Regions from separate parts of the Streptacidiphilus albus JL83 genome, predicted to be linked through region 2. Evidence: riboswitches for the same ligand, from Rfam matches in the RefSeq annotation. Region 2 holds a riboswitch; each other region holds the start of a gene.
What was found. A riboswitch is a leader RNA that binds a small molecule or an ion and turns the genes downstream of it on or off. The one in region 2 is predicted to bind cyclic di-AMP.
Positions count from the first base shown of each region.

Region 1: another riboswitch for cyclic di-AMP. It lies ahead of BS75_RS47080 (glycoside hydrolase family 16 protein); the one in region 2 lies ahead of BS75_RS05330 (C40 family peptidase).
Region 3: another riboswitch for cyclic di-AMP. It lies ahead of BS75_RS44435 (C40 family peptidase); the one in region 2 lies ahead of BS75_RS05330 (C40 family peptidase).

Region 1 covers NZ_JQML01000001.1:7,134,342-7,141,681, reverse strand. Annotated here, with positions in the region: gene BS75_RS31430 (MbtH family protein) at 1-63, shown strand, start outside; gene BS75_RS31425 (protein kinase domain-containing protein) at 108-1,508, opposite strand; gene BS75_RS31420 (Pr6Pr family membrane protein) at 1,700-2,326, shown strand; gene mctP (monocarboxylate uptake permease MctP) at 2,379-4,010, opposite strand; gene BS75_RS31410 (DUF3311 domain-containing protein) at 4,007-4,366, opposite strand; cyclic di-AMP (ydaO/yuaA leader) riboswitch at 4,682-4,852, shown strand; gene BS75_RS47080 (glycoside hydrolase family 16 protein) at 4,858-6,063, shown strand; gene BS75_RS31400 (methyltransferase domain-containing protein) at 6,387-7,205, opposite strand; gene BS75_RS31395 (FAD-dependent oxidoreductase) at 7,260-7,340, opposite strand, start outside.
Region 2 covers NZ_JQML01000001.1:1,222,468-1,229,807, reverse strand. Annotated here, with positions in the region: gene BS75_RS05345 (hypothetical protein) at 1-427, shown strand, start outside; gene BS75_RS49145 (hypothetical protein) at 475-636, shown strand; gene BS75_RS05340 (8-amino-7-oxononanoate synthase) at 633-1,799, shown strand; gene BS75_RS05335 (Gfo/Idh/MocA family protein) at 1,908-2,900, shown strand; gene BS75_RS05330 (C40 family peptidase) at 2,905-3,396, opposite strand; cyclic di-AMP (ydaO/yuaA leader) riboswitch at 3,399-3,518, opposite strand; gene BS75_RS05325 (NUDIX domain-containing protein) at 4,106-4,600, shown strand; gene BS75_RS05320 (zinc-binding dehydrogenase) at 4,754-5,740, shown strand; gene BS75_RS05315 (cytochrome c oxidase assembly protein) at 5,795-6,754, opposite strand; gene BS75_RS05310 (2-hydroxyacid dehydrogenase) at 6,928-7,340, opposite strand, start outside.
Region 3 covers NZ_JQML01000001.1:4,077,118-4,084,457, forward strand. Annotated here, with positions in the region: gene BS75_RS17545 (sensor histidine kinase) at 1-96, shown strand, start outside; gene BS75_RS17550 (response regulator) at 93-773, shown strand; gene BS75_RS17555 (ATP-binding cassette domain-containing protein) at 930-1,886, shown strand; gene BS75_RS17560 (ABC transporter permease subunit) at 1,883-2,707, shown strand; gene BS75_RS44435 (C40 family peptidase) at 2,799-3,851, opposite strand; cyclic di-AMP (ydaO/yuaA leader) riboswitch at 3,836-3,989, opposite strand; gene BS75_RS17570 (MFS transporter) at 4,210-5,712, shown strand; gene BS75_RS17575 (D-alanyl-D-alanine carboxypeptidase family protein) at 5,756-7,340, opposite strand, start outside.

The sequences.
Region 1 (7,340 bases), 5.9 Mb from region 2:
GAGGCCAACTGGACCGACATGCGACCGGCCAGCCTGGTCCGCGCCATGGCCGAGGACAACTGAGCCGAGGACAACCGAGTCCAGGACAATCGAGTCCAGGGCGACCGTCAGCCGGTGGCCGCGCCGGGCCCGGTGGAGAGGGTGATCTGCACTCCGGCGCCGTCGTCGACGACCGTGCCCGGCTTCGGAACCTGGGCGCAGACCCGATGCGCGGCGACCGAGGTCCCCGGGCAGCCGCCGAGGCCGACGCCGGCCACCCGCAGGCCGTGCTCGCGCAGCACGGCCCGACTGCCGGCCAGCGAGCGGCCGGTCAGATCGGGCGCCAGCTCATGGTGGGTGCCGGTGACCGCGCCCGCCACCGAGCCGCCGACGGCCGAACCGGACTTGGCTCCGGAGCCGGCCCCGGGGGCAGATCCGCCCCCGGAGCCGGCGACCTGGTAGGCCGCGACCCCGGAGATCAGCACGACCGCACCGGCCACCGCGAGCAGCACCCGGCGGGTCCGGCGCCGGGGTGTCCGGCGGCTTGCGGCCCGCTCCTCGCGCTCGGCCGCCCGGGCCGCGCCGCGCCCCGCCGCCCGGGCGCCCAACTGGACGGTCGGGCCGCCGGCCGGCACCTCGGTCACTGCCGGACCGCCGACCGTACCGGTGGCCGCCGAGGCCGCGTCCAGCTGCCGCAACTCCTGCTCCACCGCCGTGCGCATGGCCGCCGCGTCGGCGAAGCGCAGCTCCCGGTCCTTGGCCAGGGCCCGCAGCACCAAACCGTCGCAGGAGCGCGGGACGGCGGGTGCGAACGCCGAAGGCGGCTGCGGCTCCGCCGAGATCTGCTGCCAGCCCACCGCCAGCGCCGACTCCCCCACGAACGGGGGCCGACCGGTGAGCAGTTCGAAGAGCAGGCAGGCGACGGAGTAGAGGTCCGCGCGGGCGTCCACGCTCTCGCCGCGCGCCGCCTCCGGCGAGAGGTAGTCGGCGGTCCCGATCACCATGGCCGGATCGGTCAGTGTCATCCCCCGGTCCTGCACGGGGCGCGCGATGCCGAAGTCCATCAGCTTGACCGCGCCGTCCTCGGTCACCATCACGTTGGCCGGCTTGATGTCCCGGTGGATGATGCCCTGGGCATGCGCGTGGGCGAGGCCGTCCAGCACCGTGTGGGTCAGCTCCAGGGCCCGCCGCACCGGCAGCCCGGTGGCGGGCGGCTGCCCGGCAGTCCCCTGCTGCCCCTGGCCGAGGCGCAGCAGGTCGAGCAGGGTGGTGCCGTGGATGTACTCCATGACCAGGTACGGCAGCAGCGCGCCGTCGACCGTGTCCTCGCCGCTGTCGAAGACGGCGACGACGGCGGGGTGGTTGAGCGAGGCCGTGGACTGCGCCTCCCGCCGGAAGCGCGCCAGATAGGTGGGGTCGTCCGCCATCCCCGGACCCATCACCTTGACCGCGACCGGGCGGTCGAGCCGGGTGTCCTGCGCCAGGTGGACCTCGGCCATGCCGCCGCGCCCCAGCAGGCGCTCCAGCACGTACCGACCCCCGAGAACCCGTTCCTGCTGCATTGCCCACCCGTCTCTGGACCACCGCGACGACCCGCACACGTCGGCCGCACCCTAGCGGGCAATCTTGTGGGATTTTTGTGCCCCCGCCCCGAGGAGGGCACCGGCAGCCACGTTACTTACTGGTAGCGCCCGGCGGCGACGGTCTGTACCTTGCCCCCATGGCACGTAACCACACACTCGTCGGCGTACTCCGGATCGCGCTCGGACTGCTGGCGCTGATCGCCCTGGCCGTCGGGCTGGACCGGGACGTCCACGACCACGACGGCGGCAACTTCATCTTCTACTTCACCAACCTGTCGAACCTCTTCGGCGCGGCCGTGCTGCTGACCGGCGGAGTCGCCCTGCTGCGCGGCCGACCCGGGGTGCCCGACCTGCTGCGCGGCGCGTCCGCGCTCTACCTGATCATCACCGGGCTGGTGTTCTGGACGCTGCTGTCGAACACCATCGACGCGCAGACCATCGTCTGGCAGAACGACGTGGTGCACGGGGTGATGCCGGTCGCCCTCCTGCTGGACTGGCTGCTGCTGCCGCCGAAGGCCCGGATCGCCCTCGGCCGCGCCTCCTCCTGGCTGGTCTTCCCGCTGGCGTACCTGGCCGTGTCCCTGCTGCGCGGCCCGATGGTCGGCTGGTACCCGTACGACTTCCTGGACCCGCGCGAGCCCGGCGGCTACGCCCATGTCACCACCTGGTCGGTGATCGTCACGGTGGTGTTCGTGGTCTTCACCCTGATCCTGGTGGCCGTGGGCAACCGGCTCCGCCCGCGCGTCGGCGCCGACGCGGCCTGACCGCCCGCGCCGCCCGGCCCGCGCCGACACGGCGGGGACGGGCGGCGCGGGATCAGCCGACCGGTGATGCGGGCTCCGGGGCCAGGCCCAGCTGGTAGTCGGCCGGAACGGTCTCGTCCCGCCCCCCGGGCGCCTTGAACGCGCGGAGCAGCAGGGTGCCGACCACCGCGACGGCGAGGTTCAGCACGAAGGCCGTCACCCCGACGTAGCCGATCTGGCCGATCAGCGGGATGGTGGCCGAGCTGCCGCCGAAGTGCGAGTGCGGCTTCCCGGCGGCGGCCACGCCGTAGGCGGTCCAGGTCCCGTAGGCCATGCCGGCGGCCCAGCCGGCCAGCAGTGCCCAGGGGTGGAGCCACTTGGAGAACAGCCCGCTGACGATCGCCGGGAACGTCTGCAGGATCCAGATGCCGCCGAGCAGTTGCAGGTTGATCGAGAACTGCTTGTCGATCCCGAGCACGAAGCCCAGGGCGCCGAGCTTCACCACCAGCGAGGCGAGCTTCGCGACCTGGGTCTGCTGGGCGGCGGTGGCGTCCGGCTTCAGGAACTCCCGGTAGACGTTGCGGGTGAACAGGTTGGCGGCGGCGATGGACATGATCGCCGCCGGGACCAGCGCCCCGATGCCGATGGCGGCGAAGGCCACCCCGGCGAACCAGGAGGGGAACATCCTGGCGAACAGCTGCGGCACCGCCAACTGGGCGTTGTAGCCGGTCACGCCCTTGCCGATGCCGGCCGCGATGGCCATGAAGCCGAGCAGCGACAGCAGTCCCAGCATCAGCGAGTAGGCCGGGAGCAGCGCCAGATTGCGGCGGACCGTGTTCCGGCTCTTGGCGGCCAGCAGCCCCGTCGCCGAGTGCGGGTAGAGGAACAGCGCCATCGCCGAACCCATCGCCAGGGTGGCGTAGGCCCATTGCGCGCTCGGTCCGGTGACCAGCGAACCGCGCGGCTTTCCGGTGGCGGGGCTGGTCTTGGCCAGGGCCGCGGCGGACTCGTGGAAGATCTGGCCGTAGCCGCCGAGCCGGATCGGGATGTAGATCACCGCGACCAGGACCACGATGTAGACCAGGGTGTCCTTGACGAACGCGATCAGCGCGGGGGCGCGCAGCCCCGAGGAGTAGGTGTAGGCGGCGAGCACGGCGAAGGCCAGCAGCAGCGGCAGGTCCTTGGCGAAGCCGCTGGAGCCGCCGATGTCCATCGTGTCCAGCACGGCCTGGATGCCCACGAGCTGCAGTGCGATGTAGGGCATCGTCGCCAGGATCCCGGTCAGTGCGACGGCGAGCGCCAGGTAGCGCGAGCCGTAGCGTCCCCGGGCGAAGTCGGCCAGGGTGACGTACCCCTTGCTGCGCGCCACCGACCAGAGCCTTGGCAGGAAGAGGAACACCAGCGGCCAGGCGAGGATGGTGTAGGGCACCGCGTAGAAGCCGGCCGCGCCGACGCCGTAGACCAGGGCGGGGACGGCGATGAAGGTGTAGGCGGTGTAGAGGTCGCCGCCGAGCAGGAACCAGCTGACGATCGTGCCGAAGCCGCGTCCGCCGAGGCCCCACTCGTCCAGGTGGAGCGGGTTCTCGGCCCGGCGCCAGCGGGCGGCGAGGAAGCCGACGACGGTGACCACGAGGAAGAGCACGATGAAGACGGTCAGCGAGACGGCGTTGGTGTGCCCGGCCGCCGAGATGGTGAGTCGGCTCATCGTCCGGCCCCCTCGGTCGGCGCGCCGTCGGTGCCGCCGTCGGCGCCGCTGCTGCCGTTGCCGGCCCCTGGGGGCGGGTCCGCCCGGCGGCGGGCCTCCTCGCGGCGGATCAGCAGGTAGGCGCCGCCGGTGAAGACGCCCGAAACGATCACCCAGAGCAGTTGGTACCAGTAGAAGAACGGGATCCCGATGAACGCGGGCCGCAGCCTGGCATAGGAGTTGACCCAGAACAGGGCCACGAAGGGAGCGAGGAGGAGGATCCCGCAGACCACCCGGGTCGGCGTGATCACGGGTAATCCGACCGCCGGCGCGGGCGGCGGACCGGACAGCGGGGCGGACGGTGCGGTGTCGGCCATGGTGACGGCTCCCTTGGTGCTCGATGGGGTGCGGTCGGCGGCACTCTCCCGAGGCGCCGCCGTGCGTTCATGCCCATCGGAATCTAGGCCAATGACGGGCGCACGTCACTAGGATGTCCAACTGTCCGACCGGACCGACGACATGCTCGTACAAGGGTTCACCGATCCGCGTGGTTCGTCCGATCCGCCCCGGTCCGTCCCGATGTGAGACCGGGCACAACCCATTGTCCGGGCGGGACTCGTCTGCCTACCCTGCATACTCCGCCGTGGGCGGACCACGCCGCCGGGACGCCGAATCCTGTCCACCCGCCGGCGGGCTGTCGAGCACCGAATCGGACAGGAGCGGGGGAACCAGGTAAGTCGCCGTCGCCGCACCGCCCGCAGGGCGCCGCGGCCCACGGCTCGGGGTGAAGCCGCACCACCGGCGGCCGGGCTTCCTCAGGCCCGAACCCGACAGCTCACCTCGCAGGCGTGTCACGAGGAACACCGACATGCGTCTCCCTGCCATACCCGCGCGCCTCTGTGCCACCGCCGGCGCTGCCGCACTGATCGCCGTCCCGCTGGCCGGACAGGCCGTCGCCGCCACCGCGTCCGCCCCCACCGTCACCCAGGACCGGCTCACCCCGACGTCGATGACGGCCGGCGTCGCCACCACCGCGGGCCTCACCGTTCACGCCAAGTCCTGCTTCACCGCGAAGACGCTGGGCGTCGGCGTTCGCGACAAGGCCGGCGACAACCTGGACTTCCCCGGCTCGGCCTCGAACGTCCGGATCTGCCCGGCCGGCGTCTCGATCACCACCGGCAGCCGCACCCTGCCCGCCGGCTCCTACACCGAGTTCGGCTTCTGGCAGGACACTGCGGGCGCCTGGCACAACCTGGCCTCGCACACCCTGACCGTCGCGCCCGCCGCGACCACCAAGCCGACCGCGCCGGCCACGCCCACCCCCACGCCCACGCCCACCCCGAGTGCGCCCGCCACTCCCCCGGCGACCGCGACCTCCGGCTCGCCCGTCGCGGGCCAGAAGCTGATCTGGTCCGACGACTTCAGCAGCCCGATCGCCTGGGGATCGACCTGGGTCGGCGACACCACCACCTCGTTCCAGTACGGCAACCACAACCCGAACGACAACAAGCTCGACTGGCTGGACCCCTCGGCCGTGAGCGTCGCCAACGGCGTCGCCACCTTCACCGCGACGCCCTCCACCCATGTCCTGGAGAACGGCAAGACGGCCTGGAACACCGGTCTGCTCACCACCGAGGGCTCGACCCAGGGCTTCCAGGTCAAGACCGGCGAGTACGTCGAGACCCGGGTGCAGCTGCCGACCGCCGCCGGCGCCTGGCCCGCGCTGTGGACCTGGAAGAACGGCAACGGCGAGATCGACTCCTTCGAGTACCACCCCGACAACCCGAACCTGCTGGAGCTCACCAACCATGTGAACCCCGCGCAGGACTACTACACCGACGCCAACGCGATCGCCCCGGGCAAGTGGGTGACCATCGGCACCTACTACGGCGCCAACTCGGTCAGCTGGTACGTCAACGGCACCAAGGTCTACTCGGACGGCACCGGCGTCGGCGCCAACTGGTCCGCGTACCTGATCCTCAGCCTCTCGGTCAGCGCGGGTGAGTACCACCCGGCCCCGACCGGCAGCGCGCCGATCACCTTCGCCGCCGACTACGTCCGCGTCTACGGCTGACCTCTCCGCCCAGTCCAGATCGGCGTGGCCGACCAGCGCGAGGCTCCGGTTCCAGAGCTCGGCGCGGGCCCGGGGGTCGTACGCCTGGGCGGCGGCGCGGGTGTCCCGGGTGCGGTCGAAGAACCGGCCGGTCGTCGCCGCCGGCCCCGGGTCGCTCACCAGCCGCTGGGTGGCGGCGCCAATCCGACCGGCACGGTGATCGAGGCCGACGGCGGGGGCCCGGCTGGTCACGCTGGGCTGCACCCGACGTCCGGGCCCGGCGTCCGGGCCCGGCGTCCGGGCCCGGCGCGCGGGCCCGGCGCGCGGGTCCGGCGTCCGCGCGGCTACGCCGACGGGCGACGGCCCCAGGCGGAGACCAACGGGGCGGTCGCCAGGTCCAGCCGCCCGGTCTCGACGCTCGCCAGGTGGCGGTCCACCTCCTCCTCCGTGGCCAGGCCCGCCGCCACCAGCCGGGACCGGATCTGCCGGACCGTCGCCGCCTCCAGCACGGTGCAGGCCGGTGACGTGATCGGGAAGTAGGCGTCGGCCTGGACCTCCTCCAGGCCGGACTCCCGCAGTACCCGGGGCAGGGTTCGCCCGTAGGCGAGGTCCGCGCCGCGCTCGGCCATCAGCGCGCGGAAGCCCGAGCGCAGCCGGTTGGCCAGCCGCTGCTCCGGTCCGGACTCGTCCGGGCAGAGCAGCGGCTGCAGCCCCGGATCGGCGTCCTCCAGCAGCAGCCAGCCGCCGGGACGCAGCGCCTGCACCATCCGGCGCAGGGCCTCCTCCCGGTCGGCGACATGGACCAGCACCAGCCGGGCGTGGACCAGGTCGAAGCCGCCGGAGGGCGGCGGGTCGGCGGCGACGTCGTGCCGCAGCACCTCGACCGTCCCGGCCCCGGCGTCCTCCTCCGGCGCGGTCCAGGACGGGTCGATGTCGGTGGCCAGCACGAACCCGCCCGGGCCCACCCGCCGGGCCAGCCCGGCCGGCACGCTGGGGCCGCCCGCCCCGACCTCCCAGCAGCGCATTCCGGCGCCGATGCCCAGCCGGTCCACATGCCTGAAGGTCACCGGGTCGAACAGCTCGCCCAGGGCACCGAAGCGGATCACCGCCTGCGACTGCTGGTTGTCGAGCAGATATCCGTGTTCCGCCTGGTGCTCCGTCATCCCCCGAGCATCTCAGATCCCGGTCGCACCACCCTTCACCTGCCTCTGCTGCGCCTACGCCGCCGAGGCATCGGGATCGGCGGCGGGCGCGGCAGGCGCGCGGCGGAAGAGCCGGAGGCGGAGGGCGCGCGCCAG
Region 2 (7,340 bases):
CTCGGCGCCGGTCACCGCGAGCGGCGACTGCAACGGCTTCCTGACCGCCGACTACGTCACTGAGGACCACAGCCTCTACAGCTCGGTCACGGTCTTCTTCTACCCGGACCGCGCCTCCGCCGCCCACGCGGCCGCCGCGCTGAACTCCGCCTCGGTCGCCCAGGCCGTGGTCTTCCAGCAGCCCGGGGGCGGACTGCCGCAGCTGGCCGCGCAGGGCTCGCCCTCGGCCACGCCCTCGGGTGCCGCCCCGGTCACGGCCCCGCTCCAGGGCCAGCAGTCGTTCCAGACGCAGGTGGAGGCCGTCGGCAGCGCGGTCGACGTGATCCAGAGCGGCTACGCGACCGGCGTCACCCCGGCCCCGAACGCGCTGTCCACCCCGACCTGGTACCTCGCCTACCTGGTGGGCTCCCGGCTCGTCTGGGAGTGACCGACGTCCCGTCGGGCGCCACCGGCGGGGACGTTAGGATCGGCCGCATGGAGCAAGCACCACCCCCGGCGGCGGCTGAGGCCGCGGCAGCACCGGCCGACTGCACCCTCTGCGGGGAGGCCACCGAGGTCCCCGCCGAGCAGCCCGGCGCCCAGCTCTGCCCGCGCTGCGCCTGGCAGCAGCAGCAACGCGACTGCTGCAGCGGATGAACGCCACCGGCAGCACGCCCCACCCCGACCCCTTCGGCTGGCTCGACGCCGCCGCCGCGGCCCGGCGCGACGCCGGGCTGGTCCGGGTGCTGCGGCCCCGGCCGCCCCAGGAGGACCTGCTCGACCTGGCCGGCAACGACTACCTCGGCCTGGTCCGCCACCCCGCGGTCACCCGCGCCGCCGCCGACGCGGCGCTGCGCTGGGGCGGCGGCGCGACCGGCTCGCGGCTGGTCACCGGCAGCACCGCGCTCCACGCCGAACTGGAGGCCGAACTGGCCGAGTTCTGCGGTGCCGAGGCCGCGCTGGTGTTCTCCTCCGGCTACACCGCCAACCTCGCCGCGCTGACCGCGCTCAGCGACGCCGACACCCTGATCGTCTCCGACGCGCTCAACCACGCCTCGCTGATCGACGGCTGCCGGCTGTCCCGGGCCCGGGTGGTCCGCGCCGCCCACGCCGACCCGGAGGCGGTCCGGACCGCGCTGGCGGCGCGGACCGAGCAGCGGGCCCTGGTGGTCAGTGACTCGGTCTTCTCGGTGGACGGCGACGCCGCACCGCTGACCGGGCTCGCCGCCGCCGCCCGCGCCCACGGTGCGGCGCTGCTCACCGACGACGCCCACGGCTTCGGGGTGCTCGGCCCCGGCGGCCGGGGCGCGCTGGCCGCCGCCGGCCTGGCCGGCGCGCCGGACACGCTGGCCACCGTGACGCTGTCCAAGGCGCTCGGCTCCCAGGGCGGGGCCGTGGTCGGCCCGCGCCGGGTGATCGAGCACCTGGCGCAGTCCGCCCGGACCTTCATCTTCGACACCGGCCTCGCCCCGGCCGCCGTGGGCGCGGCGCTCGGCGCGCTGCGGCTGCTGCGCGCCGAACCGGAGCGCGCCGCCCGCGCCGGGCAGGTCGCCCTGGCCCTGGCGGACGGCCTGGCCGAGGCCGGGCTGCCGGTCTCCCGGCCGCAGGCGGCCGTGGTGTCGGTGCGGGTGGACTCCCCGGTCGCGGCGCTGGCCTGGGCCGGGGCCTGCCGGGAGAAGGGCCTCGCGGTGGGCTGCTTCCGGCCGCCGTCCGTCCCCGACCGCTGGTCCCGGCTGCGGCTCACCGCCCGCGCCGATCTGACGGAGGAGGAGATCGGCTTCGCCGTCGACGTGATCGTCCGGACCGCGCCGCTGGTGTGACGGCCGGTACGGGCCGCCGGGGTGACCGGCGGCCCCGGAGGGTGACGGCCGCTCCCGAGGCGTGGGCAGGCCCTCGACCTTTCCGGCCGCCGAGGGTTTGATGATCGTATGACCGAACCGATCCGCTGGGGCATCCTCGCCACCGGCTCCATCGCCGACTCCTTCGCCCACGACCTCCAGCTGCTGCCCGACGCCGAACTGGTCGCCGTCGGCTCCCGGAGCGAGTCCTCCGCCCGCGCCTTCGCCGACCGCTTCGGCATCCCCCGCGCCCACGGCAGCTGGGCCGGACTGGCGGCGGACCGGGGGGTCGACATCGTCTACGTCGCCACCCCGCACCACGCCCACTACGAGGCCGCCCGGCTCTGCCTGGAGGCCGGCCGGGCCGTGCTCTGCGAGAAGCCGTTCACCCTGAACGGCGCGGACGCCCGCGCCCTGATCGACCTCGCCGCCGAGCGCGGGACCTTCCTGATGGAGGCCATGTGGATGTACTGCATCCCGGCCGTCCGCCGGATGCTGGAGCTGGTCGCCGGGGGCGCGATCGGCGAGGTGCGCACCGTCCAGGCCGACTTCGGCCTGCCCGGTCCGTTCGAGCCGAGCCACCGGCTGCGCGACCCCGCGCTCGGCGGCGGCGCCCTGCTCGACCTGGGCGTCTATCCGGTCTCCTTCGCCCAGCTGCTGCTCGGCGCCCCGGACCGGGTCGAGGCCTGGTCGGCGCTCACCCCCGAGGGCGTGGACGCCAACACCGGCCTGCTGCTCGGCTACGCCTCCGGCGCGGTGGCCACGCTGAGCTGCGGCATCGTCTCCGGCACGCCGGTCCGAGCGGTGGTCTCCGGCGACCTGGGCCGGATCGAGCTGCCCGCGCCGTTCTTCTGTGCCGAGGAGCTGCACCTGTACCGGGGCTCCGAGGACGGGGCGGCGCCGGAGGTGCTCTCCGTGCCCCGCACCGGCCTCGGCTACGCCCACGAGGCGCAGGAGGCCATGCGCTGCCTGCGCGCGGGGCTGACGGAGAGTCCGCTGGTGCCGTGGCGAAGCACCCTGGAGGTGATGGCGACCCTGGACGCGGCCAGGGCCCGGACCGGGGTGCGCTACCCGGGGGAGTGACGGGTCATCTGATCCGGCCGTACCAGACCTCGCTGGTCCAGATCCGCTCCAGCCTGACGTAGGCGCCGGGGTGCGGCGAGTGCCAGATCCGGTTGTTCCCGGCGTAGATCCCGACGTGGTAGACGTAGTCGCCGTCGTGGAAGAAGACCAGGTCGCCGGGGCGCAGACTGCGCCGGGAGATGTGTTCGACGCTGTCGTACTGGGCCTGGGCGGTGCGCGGCAGCCGCCGGCCGGCGTGCTTGAAGGAGTAGTACGTCAGGCCGGAGCAGTCGAAGGCGTTCGGGCCCTGGGCGCCGTAGATGTAGGGGTCGCCGTGCTTCGACGCGGCGATGGTGAGGGCTCTGAGCTCGATGGTGGCGGCGTCGGCCGGGGCGGCCGCGAGCAGGGTGCTCCCGGCCACGGCGGCCAGGGTCAGTGCGGCCGTGGCCGCCGCCCGCCAGCGGCCTGGGCCGCGGGTGGACCGGTTCGGGGCATGGGCGTGCTCGGAGGCAGTCATGCGGATCCTTCCGGAACCGCCTACGAAAGGTTCCCTGTCGGGTTCGGGATCCGAAAGCTGCCCGGCCACCGCAGTGGCTTCACCCCTAGGGACGGTTCACACCGTCCCGGCGTACCTGGGTCTCCCGCTCTCGCCTGTCAGGTGTGTGCGCACCTGGCGCCCGACCGGTGGCGAGACTCGGCGTCCGGTCGGGCCGCCCCGCCGGGGTGGCGAGGACTTTGTGGCTCGGCCGACAGTATTGACATGCTTTTAGGCAATCTTCACGCTTCACCGGGATTCTGTGATTCTTGTCACCCCTGGTTTCCGGGCCGCCGAAAGAGTGAAACCGGCTCTGCTGAATGATCGGGTGTATGGATTTTCCAACAAGTCTGAAGAAGGCGAATTCTGGCCAGCTTCACGACTCTGACCTGCATAGTTGTCTGGAAAAACGAAAAAGCGGAGGGAAATCCTCCCCGGTGCCGGGTCACTCGAATGTGTGAGGTTCGGAATTGGCCCGGCGGCGCCCCCCGGACGGTGTAATTCCGGCTGCGCTCCGCCGTCGGGCGACCGCGCATAAGCCCGCGCCGCAGGCGCCCGACCCGGCGTGCATGAATTCGCGCCACATACCCGCCGCTCCGTCGAGCGCCCCCGCGCGCCGTCGGGCGCGCACCGACCCGGCGGGTCGCCGCAAAGCCGCCGACCCGCCGCGCCCCGCCCGTAGGCTCGCGCCATGACCATCGAGCGAGTACCGCGCCGCGCCGCGAGGATCCTGGTCCTGGACCCCGAGGGCGCCGTGTTCCTGCAACTCCACGACGACCCCGAGGTCGGCCTGCACTGGGTGCTGCCGGGCGGCGGCCTGAACGAGGGCGAGGACGAACTCGCCGGGGCGCTGCGGGAGACGGTCGAGGAGACCGGCTGGACCGATGTGGTGCCGGGGCCGGCGCTCTGGATCTGGGAGCACGACTACACCCGTCGCGGCGTGCCCACCCGGCAGCGCGAGGTGATCTTCCTCGGCTCCGGGCCGCGCCGCGACCCGGTCGGCGACCTCACCGAGTCCTTCGCCCACGACGGCATCATGACCTGCCGCTGGTGGACCCCGGCGGAACTGGCCGACTGCCCGGACCTGCTCTGGCCGCCGCGGCTGGTCGAACTCCTCGCCGAGCTGCGCCGCGAGGGCCCGCCGGCCCGCCCGCGCGACCTCGGCTACGTGCCCAACCCGCCCTGACGGACGGCCGCGGGACCAACGGCCCACGGCCGCGGGGCCAACGGCCCACGGCCAACGGCCGACCCGGCCTCGGCCCGCCGCCCGAGGCCGGGCCGGGCCCGCCGGGCCTAGCGTCGGTGGAGCACGACCCGCCACCGCCGAAGGGACCCGCCCATGCGCGCCATCCGACTCCACCAGTACGGCAGCCCGGAGGAGTTGGTGCTGGAGCAGCACCCCGATCCGGTGCCCGGGCCGGGGCAGCTGCTGCTCGCGGTGGAGGCCGCAGGCATCCAGTTCATCGAGACCCGGATCCGCGCCGGGCGGATGGCCGGGACGCCGCTCGCCCCCGCCGCCCTGCCCTGGGCGCCCGGCCGCGAGGTCGGCGGCACCGTGCTCGGGGTCGGCCCGGGAGCCGACCCGGCGCTGCTCGGCCGCCGGGTCGCCGGACAGGTTCCGGCCGGCGGCGGCTACGCCGACCGCGCGCTGCTCGCCGCCGCCGACGCCCACCTGCTGCCGGACGGCCTGGACACCGGCGAGGCGGTGTCGCTGCTCGGCACCGGCCGCACCGCCGTGGCGCTGGTCGAGACGGCCGCCGTCGGCCCCGGCGACACCGTGCTGGTCGAGTCCGCCGCCGGGGCCGTCGGGCCGCTGGCGGTCCAGCTCGCCCGGGCCGCCGGGGCCGCGCGGATCATCGGGCTGGCCGGCGGCGAGGCCAAGCTGGAGCTGGTGCGCGGCTTCGGCGCGGACGCCGCCGTCGACTACACCCGGCCCGGCTGGGCCGAGGAGGTCCGCGCCGCCGCGCCCGAGGGGGTCACCGTGGCCCTGGCCGGGGTCGGCGGGGAGATCAGCCGGACCTCCTTCGAACTGCTGGCCCCCGGTGGACGCTTCGTCGCCTTCGGCTTCTCCAGCGGGGGCTTCGCGCCGATCGACCCGGCGGAGGCGGCGGCCAGGCAGGTCACGCTGGTCTCCTACTTCGGCCCGGCGGTCGGCTCCAGGGGGCCGGCGGAACTGCGCCGGCAGACCGTGGTGGCGCTGACCGCCGCCGCCGAGGGACGGCTGCGCCCCTTCGTCGGCCGACGCTTCCCGCTGGCCGCGGCGGCCGAGGCGCACCGCGCCATCGAGGCCAGGGAGACCGTCGGCAAGACCCTGCTGGTGCCCTGACGCCGCCTCGGCCGGGGGTGCGGGCCGGGGCGTTACCCGGGGCGTGACCCGGGCTCAGCCCTGCTGCTGCGCTCCCGAACGGCGCTGCAGGTTGGCCAGGTAGTCGTTGTAGGCGTTGAGCTCCTTGTCGCCGTCCCGGTCCGCGGTGCGGTCCTTGCGGCGGGACAGCCGCTCCTCCGACTTGGCCCACTGGAAGGTCAGCGCGATCAGCACGATGAAGGTCGGGATCTCGCTGAACGCCCAGGCGAGCCCGCCGGCCATCTTCTGGTCCGAGAGCGGGTTCACCCCGAGCGAGGCCGCCGGGTGGGCGAAGGTCTGCACCATCAGCCCGGAGGACATCATCACCGCGATGCCGAAGAAGGCGTGGAACGGCATCCCGATGAACAGCTCCAGCATCCGCATCAGGTGGCCGGGGCGGTGCGGGCCCGGGTCGACGCCCATGATCGGCCAGAAGAACAGCATGCCGACGCCGAGGAAGTGCACCATCATCAGCTCGTGGCCGAGGGTGGAGCGCATCAGGAAGTCGAAGAGCGAGGTGAAGTAGAGCCCGTAGAGGCTGGCGATGAACAGCGGCAGGGTGAAGGCGGGGTGCGAGATCACCTTCATGTACCGCGAGTGCAGCAGCGAGACCAGCAGCTCGCGCGGGCCGTGCCCGCCCCGGCCGCCGCTGGGCAGGGTCCGCAGCGCCAGCGTGATCGGCGCGCCCATCAGCAGGATGATCGGCGAGAACATGGACAGCACCATGTGCTGGAGCATGTGCGCGCTGAGCATCTGCATGCCGTACTCCTCCAACCCGGTCGTGGTGACCAGGGCGACGGTGAGTACGCCGAGCACCCAGGCGACGGTGCGGCCGACCGGCCAGCTGTCGCCGCGTCGCCGCAGCCGGACCACGCCGGTCAGGTAGAGCCCGAGCAGCAGCACACAGCCGATCAGGAAGGGCCAGTTCGCCGAGGGGTGGAAGGCGAGGACCCGGGCCAGGGTCCAGGGCGGGAGGTCCTGCGTCATGCCCGGCATACCCGGCATGGAGCCCATCGGCGGTTCCTGCTTTCCAGCTGACAGCGGTGCGTCCTACCGGAACAGCGTAGAACTGTCCGGTTTGTCTCCCGGACGCGCCCCCCTGCCCGCGCGTCGGCACGGCGCCGTCCCCGGTGCCGCGCCCGGTGCCGACCGGGGCCGGCCGGGCCGGGTCAGCCGCGCGGGATCAGGGTGTTCTCGCTGGTCCGGCCGTTCAGGAAGTCGTCCACATTGCGCACCGTGGCCTCGACGATCTGGCCCACCGCCGTCCGGGTGAAGTAGGCCTGGTGCGAGGTCACCATCACCTGGGGGAAGGTCATCAGCCGGGCCAGGGTGTCGTCGGTGACGACCTCCAGCGACTTGTCGAAGAAGAAGAGCCCGGTCTCCTCCTCGTAGACGTCGAGCCCGACCCCGCCCAGCCGGCCCTCGCGCAGCGTCTCGACCAGCGCGGCCGAGTCGACCAGGCCGCCCCGGCTGGAGTTGACCAGGATCGCCTCGTCCTTCATCGCGGCCAGCGCCTCGGCGTCGATCAGGTGGTGGGTGTCCGGCAGCAGCGGGACGTGCAGGCTGATCAGGTCGGAGCCGG
Region 3 (7,340 bases), 2.9 Mb from region 2:
GGCGGCACGCTGAGCGCCGGACGCGACCCCTGGGGCGGGTTCCGGGTCGCGGCCGACCTACCCTTGCGTCCGGTGGCGAGGGGAGCCGAGACATGACCATCCGGGTGCTGCTGGCCGACGACCAGGCCCTGCTGCGGGGCACCTTCCGCATGCTGATCGACTCGACGCCGGACATGGAGGCGGTCGGCGAGGCCGCCGACGGCCGCGAGGCGGTGGAGCTGGCCGGGCCGCTCCGGGCCGACGTGCTGCTGATGGACATCCGGATGCCGGGCCTGGACGGCCTGGCCGCGACCCGGCTGATCTGCGCCGACCCGGAGCTGTCCGGGGTCCGGGTGCTGATCCTGACCACCTTCGAGTTCGACGAGTACGTGGCGGAGGCGCTGCGCGCCGGGGCCAGCGGCTTCCTCGGCAAGGGCATGCGCCCCGAGGAGCTGCTGGAGGCGATCCGCACGGTCGCGGCCGGTGACTCGCTGCTCTCCCCCTCCGCCACCCGCACCCTGATCACCCGGTTCCTGGCGCAGCCGCAGCGCGCGGACGCGACCGCCGGCGCGGACCCGGCCCGGCTGGACGTGCTGACGCCGCGCGAGCGCGACCTGATGGCGCTGGTCGCCCTCGGCCACTCCAACGACGAGATCGCCGAGCGGCTCCTCCTCAGCCCGCTGACGGTGAAGACGCACGTCAACCGGGCGATGACCAAGCTCGGCGCCCGCGACCGGGCCCAGCTGGTGGTCATCGCCTACCAGTGCGGCCTGGTGCTGCCCGGCGCCCGCTGAGCCGCCCCTGGGGCCGTCCCTCAGGGGCGCCCGCCTACTTCAGGAGGAGAACCGGCTCCGGTCTACTACGCCCGTGGTAGGACCGGGACGCTGCCGCAGGGGGACGCGCCGGGGTGCCCGGCACGGAAGGCTGGGGAGCATGAACGGACTCCCGCGATGATCGTAGCCAGCAACCTCACCAAGCGTTACGGCGACAAGACCGCTGTGAACGACCTGTCGTTCACCATCCGCCCCGGCATCGTCACCGGCTTCCTCGGCCCCAACGGCGCCGGCAAGTCGACCACGATGCGCATGATCATGGGTCTGGACGCGCCGACGCAGGGCAGCGTCACCGTCAACGGCAAGCGCTACGCCGACCATGCCGCGCCGCTGCACGAGGTCGGCGCGCTGCTGGAGGCCAAGGCCATCCACACCGGTCGTTCCGCCCGGAACCACCTGCTGGCGCTGGCCGCGACCACCGGCATCGGAGCCCGCCGGGTGGACGAGGTGATCGAGCTGGTCGGTCTGACCGAGGTGGCCCGCAAGCGGGCCGGCGGCTTCTCGCTGGGCATGGGGCAGCGGCTGGGCATCGCCTCCGCGCTGCTCGGCGACCCGGCCACGGTCCTACTGGACGAGCCGGTCAACGGCCTCGACCCGGAGGGCATCCTCTGGATCCGCAACCTGCTCAAGGGCCTGGCCTCGGAGGGCCGCACGGTCTTCGTCTCCTCGCACCTGATGAGCGAGATGGCGCTGACCGCCGAACACCTGATCGTCGTGGGACGCGGCAAGCTCATCGCCGACACCTCGGTCGCCGACTTCACCCGCAGCGCCTCCCGCAACGTCGTCCGGGTCCGTTCCCCGCACGCCGAGAAGCTGCGCTCGCTGCTGGTCGGCCCGGACGTCACGGTGGACGCCGTGGAGCCGGGCACGTTCGAGGTCACCGGCCTGGACAGCGACCGGATCGGCACCGTCGCCGCCGAGAACGGCGTCACCCTGTTCGAGCTCGCGCCGCAGCAGGCCTCCCTGGAGGAGGCGTTCATGGAACTCACCCGGGACGCCGTCGAGTACCACGCCAGCACCACCGTCGCCGCCCACGGCGGCGCGCCGGTCGGCACCGGAAGGAGCACGTCATGAGCACCGCCACCGCGCCCGACGCGACCGTGAAGGCCTCGTTCGCCAAGGGGCAGGGCAAGGTGACCCAGGCGCGAGTGATCAACTCCGAGTGGATCAAACTACGCACCCTGCGCTCCACCCCGATCACTCTGCTGGTGGCCGTCCTCATCATGGTCGGCCTGAACCCGCTGATCACTTGGGCGAACGCCAGCCACGGCGGCGGCCACGGCGACGCCGTCAACGGCGCGGAGCTCAGCCTGGGCCTGTACATCCTGGCCCAGTTGGCCGTCGGCGTGCTCGGCGTGCTGATCGTCAGTGGCGAGTACAGCACCGGGATGATCCGTGCCAGCCTCTCCGCCGTGCCCAAGCGGCTGCCGGTGCTGTGGGCCAAGGCGATCGTCTACGCCGTGGTCGTGCTGGTCGTGATGACGATCGCCTGCCTCGGCGCGTTCTACGGCGGCCAGGCGATCCTGTCCCACTACGACCGGGCCGTGACCCTCACCGATCCCGGTGTGGCGCGGGTGGTCTTCGGAACCGGGCTCTACCTCACGTTCGTGGGCCTGCTCGGCATCGGCCTCGGCGCGCTGATCCGCAATGCGGCGGGTGCCATCGCCGTGCTGGTCGGCATCCTCTGGGTGGTGCCGATCCTCGCGCACCTGCTGCCTTCGAGCTGGGCCCCCCACATCGTTCCCTACCTTCCCAGCAACGCCGGTAGCGCGATGCTCTCGGTGGTGCCGGACCCGACGATGATGTCCCCCTGGAGCGGGTTCGCCCTCTTCGCCGGCTACGCGGTGGCCCTGCTGGCGGTCGCCGGCCTGCTGCTGAAGCGCCGCGACGCCTGACCCGTCCCACCGTTCCTCTGCCGGAACACCACAGCGCTGCGCCCCCGGACCTTCGTCCGGGGGCGCAGCGCTGTTCGGTGCTGTCCGAGCGTCAGAAACGGCCCGCGAAGGTCGGGGCGTAGTCGCTGATGGTGTCGATCTTGACACCGGCGCTCGGGTTGGCGGCCTCGACGTAGGAGCCGTTGCCGATGTAGATGGCGACGTGGTACGCGTTGGCGGCGGTGCCGTCGGTGGACCAGAACAGCAGGTCACCGGGCTGGAGGGCGTTCATCGAGACCGGGGTCGCGGCGGCGGCCTGATCCTCGCTGGTGCGCGGGATGCTGATGCCGGCCTGGGCCAGCGCGGCCTGGGTCAGGCCCGAGCAGTCCCAGGTGTTCGGGCCGGTGCCGCCGTAGACGTAGGCGTCGCCGACCTGCGCCTGGGCGAAGGCGATGGCCGCGGCCATGCCGCTGCTGCTCGCGGTCGAGGAGCTGCTGCTGCTCGTGCTGGTCGTGGTCGTGGTGGCGGCCGGGGCACTGGTGCTGCTGGTGGTGCTGTCGGACGAGGAGCTGGAGGAGCTGTCCGAGGCGGACCAGTTGGAGCTGCCGGCGCTGTAGCTGGAGCCGGAGCCGGAGTTGGAGCTGTCCAGGTTCGCGCTGCCGGAGACCGTGTCGGAGGAGGTGGTGGCGCCGGTCGCGGCGGTGCGGCCGGACAGGGCCAGGCGCTCGCCCGGGTAGATCAGGTCCGGACCCTGGGTGAGGACCGAGCGGTTGAGGGCGTAGAGCCGCTGCCAGCCACCGTTGACGTCGTGGTCGGCGGCGATGGTGGAGAGCCAGTCGCCCGCGAGCACGGTGTAGTACGAGGCGGTGGTGGTGTCGGCGGCCCGGGTGCCGCTCGCCGAGGTGGGGGCGGCGACGGCGGCCGGGGCGGTCGCCGGGGCGGAGGCAGGAGCGGCGGCCGGGGCCGTGGCGGAGGCGGTGTTGGCGGTGATCATCGGAACGGCGAGGCTGACGATGCCGGCGAGGCCGACACCGGCGAAGAGGCGCTGCTTGGTGGTGCGCCGGGCCTTGACGGCCCGGTGGCGACCGGTGCCGGCGGTGGAACCGGTACGGCCGTTGGTCTCATGGGTGCTCGAAGGCAGCATGTTGAAGCGGTCCTCTCCCACGCCTGCGAGGTGAGCTGTCGGATTCGGGCTGGAGTTGCCCGGCCGTGCTGAGCACGGCTTCACCCCAAGCCGCGACTGTGAGATCGCGGCGACTTACCTGGTTCCCCCGCCCCTGCCGTGGTGCGGTGCCGATGTGCCACAGCCTCCGGCGGCAGGACTCGGCGTTCCGGAGGCGTTGGTTCCGCATAAGTGCGAACGGACCGAACGCTAGGCAGATTGTGCTTGAAACTACAACTCGGTGTGAGCCTACTCACATACAAACCGGAATAAAAAGGGCTTCGGCTGCCCAGATGCTGCCGTGACAAGGCAGACCTAATGTCGTTGTTGTCCATATATAAAGGGATGGGAGCCACCGACCATGACAGGTACGGCAGCAGACCCCGGGACAACGTCCAAGAGCCTCGCCCCCGACGGCCGGGGCGAGAACCACCGCTGGTGGGTGCTGGCCGTGATCGGCCTGGCCCAGCTGATGGTGGTGCTCGACGCAACCATCGTGAACATCGCCCTGCCGTCCGCGCAGAAGGACCTCGGCTTCAGCAACGGCAACCGCCAGTGGATCGTCACCGCCTACGCCCTCGCCTTCGGCAGCCTGCTGCTGCTCGGCGGGCGGATCGCCGACCTGGTGGGCCGCAAGCGGGTCTTCCTGATCGGACTGGCGGGCTTCTCCGTCGCCTCCGCCATCGGCGGGGCCGCGCCCAGCTTCGAGGTGCTGGTCATCGCCCGCGCCCTGCAGGGGGCCTTCGGCGCGCTGCTGGCGCCCGCCGCACTCTCCCTGCTGACGACGACCTTCACCGACTCCGCAGAGCGCGCCAAGGCGTTCGGCATCTACGGCGCCATCGCCGGCACCGGCGGCGCCGTCGGCCTGCTGCTCGGCGGGCTGCTCACCGAGTACCTGGACTGGCGCTGGTGCCTGTACGTCAACCTGCTGCTGGCCGTGCTCGCCATCATCGGCGCGGTCCGGCTGCTGCACGCCGGCCGGCCGGCCGACCCGCCCAAGCTGGACATCCCCGGCACGGTCGTGGTCTCACTGGGCCTGTTCGGGCTGGTCTACGGCTTCTCCAACGCCGAGACCCACTCCTGGAGCTCCGTCGGCACCTGGGGCTTCCTGGCCGCCGGGGTGCTGCTGCTCGCCGTCTTCGCCTGGTGGCAGACGCGCACGCCGCATCCGCTGCTGCCGTTGCGGGTGGTGCTCGACCGGAACCGGGGCGCGTCCTTCCTGGCGATGTTCCTGGCCGGCGCCGGGATGTTCGGGGTCTTCCTGTTTCTGACCTACTACCTGCAGCAGTCGCTGCTCTACTCGCCGGTCAAGACCGGACTGGCCTTCCTGCCGATGGTCGCCGTGATGATCGTCACCTCGGTCACCGCCACCAACAAGCTGGTGCCCAGGCTGGGCGCCAAGCCGATCGTGCCGGTCGGCATGCTGCTCGGCGCCTGCGCGATGGCCTGGCTCACCAGGCTCGACCTGAACAGCACCTACGCCGCCGACGTGATGCCGCCGCTGCTGGTGCTCGGCCTCGGCCTCGGCCTGATCTTCGCCCCGGCGATGTCGCTGGCCACGGCCGGGGTCGAGCCGCACGACGCGGGCGTCGCCTCGGCCACCGTCAACACCAGTCAGCAGGTGGGCGGTTCGATCGGCACCTCGCTGCTGAACACCCTGGCCACCAGCGCCGCCACCGCCTACCTGGTCGGCCGGGCGCACACCTCGGCCAACACCGCCCAGGCGCAGCTGCACAGTTACTCGACCGCCTACTGGTGGTCGGCCGGGTTCTTCCTGTTCGGGATGGTGGTCTGCGGCCTGCTCTACCCGGTGGGCCGACCCCGGATCAATCCGGAGAACGCGGACGCCCCCATCCACATGTGACCTCCGTCAGACGTGGATGGGGGCGCGGCGGGTGGCCCCGGTGTCAGCCGAGGCGGGTGAGCCGGGTCCCGTAGGAGGGCTCGGCCAGGTCGGACTGGAGGTTTATCGGGATCCGCTGGGCGCTGACCCCGGTGCCGACGACCAGCTCGCCGACGCCGTCGCCGGCCCGGCCGGTGCGCGGCAGCACCCCGCCCGTCGCCTCCAGCGAGACCGGCACCGAGGTGCCGGACCAGCCGATCACGTTCACGTCCTTGGACGCCACCACCGGCGTCCGGCCGCCCTCGCCGTCGTCCACGTAGCCGACGACCTCGCCCTGGTGCACCAGGATGTGCGACTGGAGCACGCCCTCAGCGCTGACCAGCAGCTTCTTGCTGGTCGCCATGACGTTGTCGAGGATGCCGAAGGTCGAGCTCAGGGCCGGCTGCCCCAACGTCACACCGAGCACGGTCTGGGTGGTCCCGCCGATCTTGACCTGCGCCGCCCACATCAGGCAGCCCAGCGCCGCCGAGTCGGAACCGGTCTTGACCCCGATCACGCCGTTGGCGCCGAGCAGCTTGTTGGTGTTGTAGGTCAGCGGGTTCTCCGGCGGCGAGAACGACTGGGTGCTCACGATCTCCCGGAAGACCGGCGTCTCCATGACCACCTTGGCCAGCTTGAGCTGGTCGGCGGCGGTGCTCTTGGTGGTGTCCTCCAGACCGCTGGGGTCGGTGTAGGTGGTCTGCGACATCCCCAGCGCCGTCGCCTCGGCCTGCATCTTGGCGACGAAGGCGGCGTCGGTGCCCGCGTCCCAGCGGCCGAGCAGCCGGGCGACGTTGTTGGCCGAGGGGATCAGCAGCATCTGCAGGGCCTGGTACTCGGTCAGCTGCTCGTTCGCGCTGACCTTCATCACCGACTCCCCGCCGGCCGTGCCGTTGGTGTAGTCGGTCACCGCCTGCTGGTCGACGGTGATCACCGGGCCCTGCTGGCCGACGGCCAGCGGGTGGTCCTTGAGGATCAGATGGGCCGTCATCACCTTGGTCACGCTGGCGATCGGCACGGCGGTCTCCGCGCCGTTCTGGCCCAGTGAGCCGAGGCCGTCGACCTCCACCGCCGACTGTCCCGCCGTCGGCCAGGACAGGGCCGGTGCAGAGCCGCCGAAGGTGTACTCCGAGGCGGCGGTCAGCCGCAGTTGCGGCGTCGGCAGCGGGCGCAGCACCTGGACCACCGCGAGCACCGCCAGGACGACGCAGAGCAGGCCGCCCCAGAGGGCGGTCCGCTTGGCCGCGCGGCGCAGCGGGGTCATCGGCCGGCGACTGAGCGTCGCCAGGAGCTCCAGCGCCTCGGAGGTGGTCTCCGGGCTGCCTTCCGGGGCCGGGCCCGCCCCCGGTCCGACTCCCTGTCCGACTCCCGGTCCGGGGGCTGGTTCCAGAGCCGGTTCCGGAGCCGGTTCCGGGGCCGGGATCGGCACGGCGTCGAACGCCCGCAGATAGGCCGGGTTGAGGGCGGCGGCCGGAGCGGACTGCTCCACCGGCTCTTCGGGCTCGGCGGCCGGGTCGTCGACCTCGTCCGGGTCCAGCCGGAAGCCGCGGAACTGGCGCAGGGTCTGGGTCGGCGGGTCGTAGGGGACGCGCAGGGCGGTGGTGGGCTCG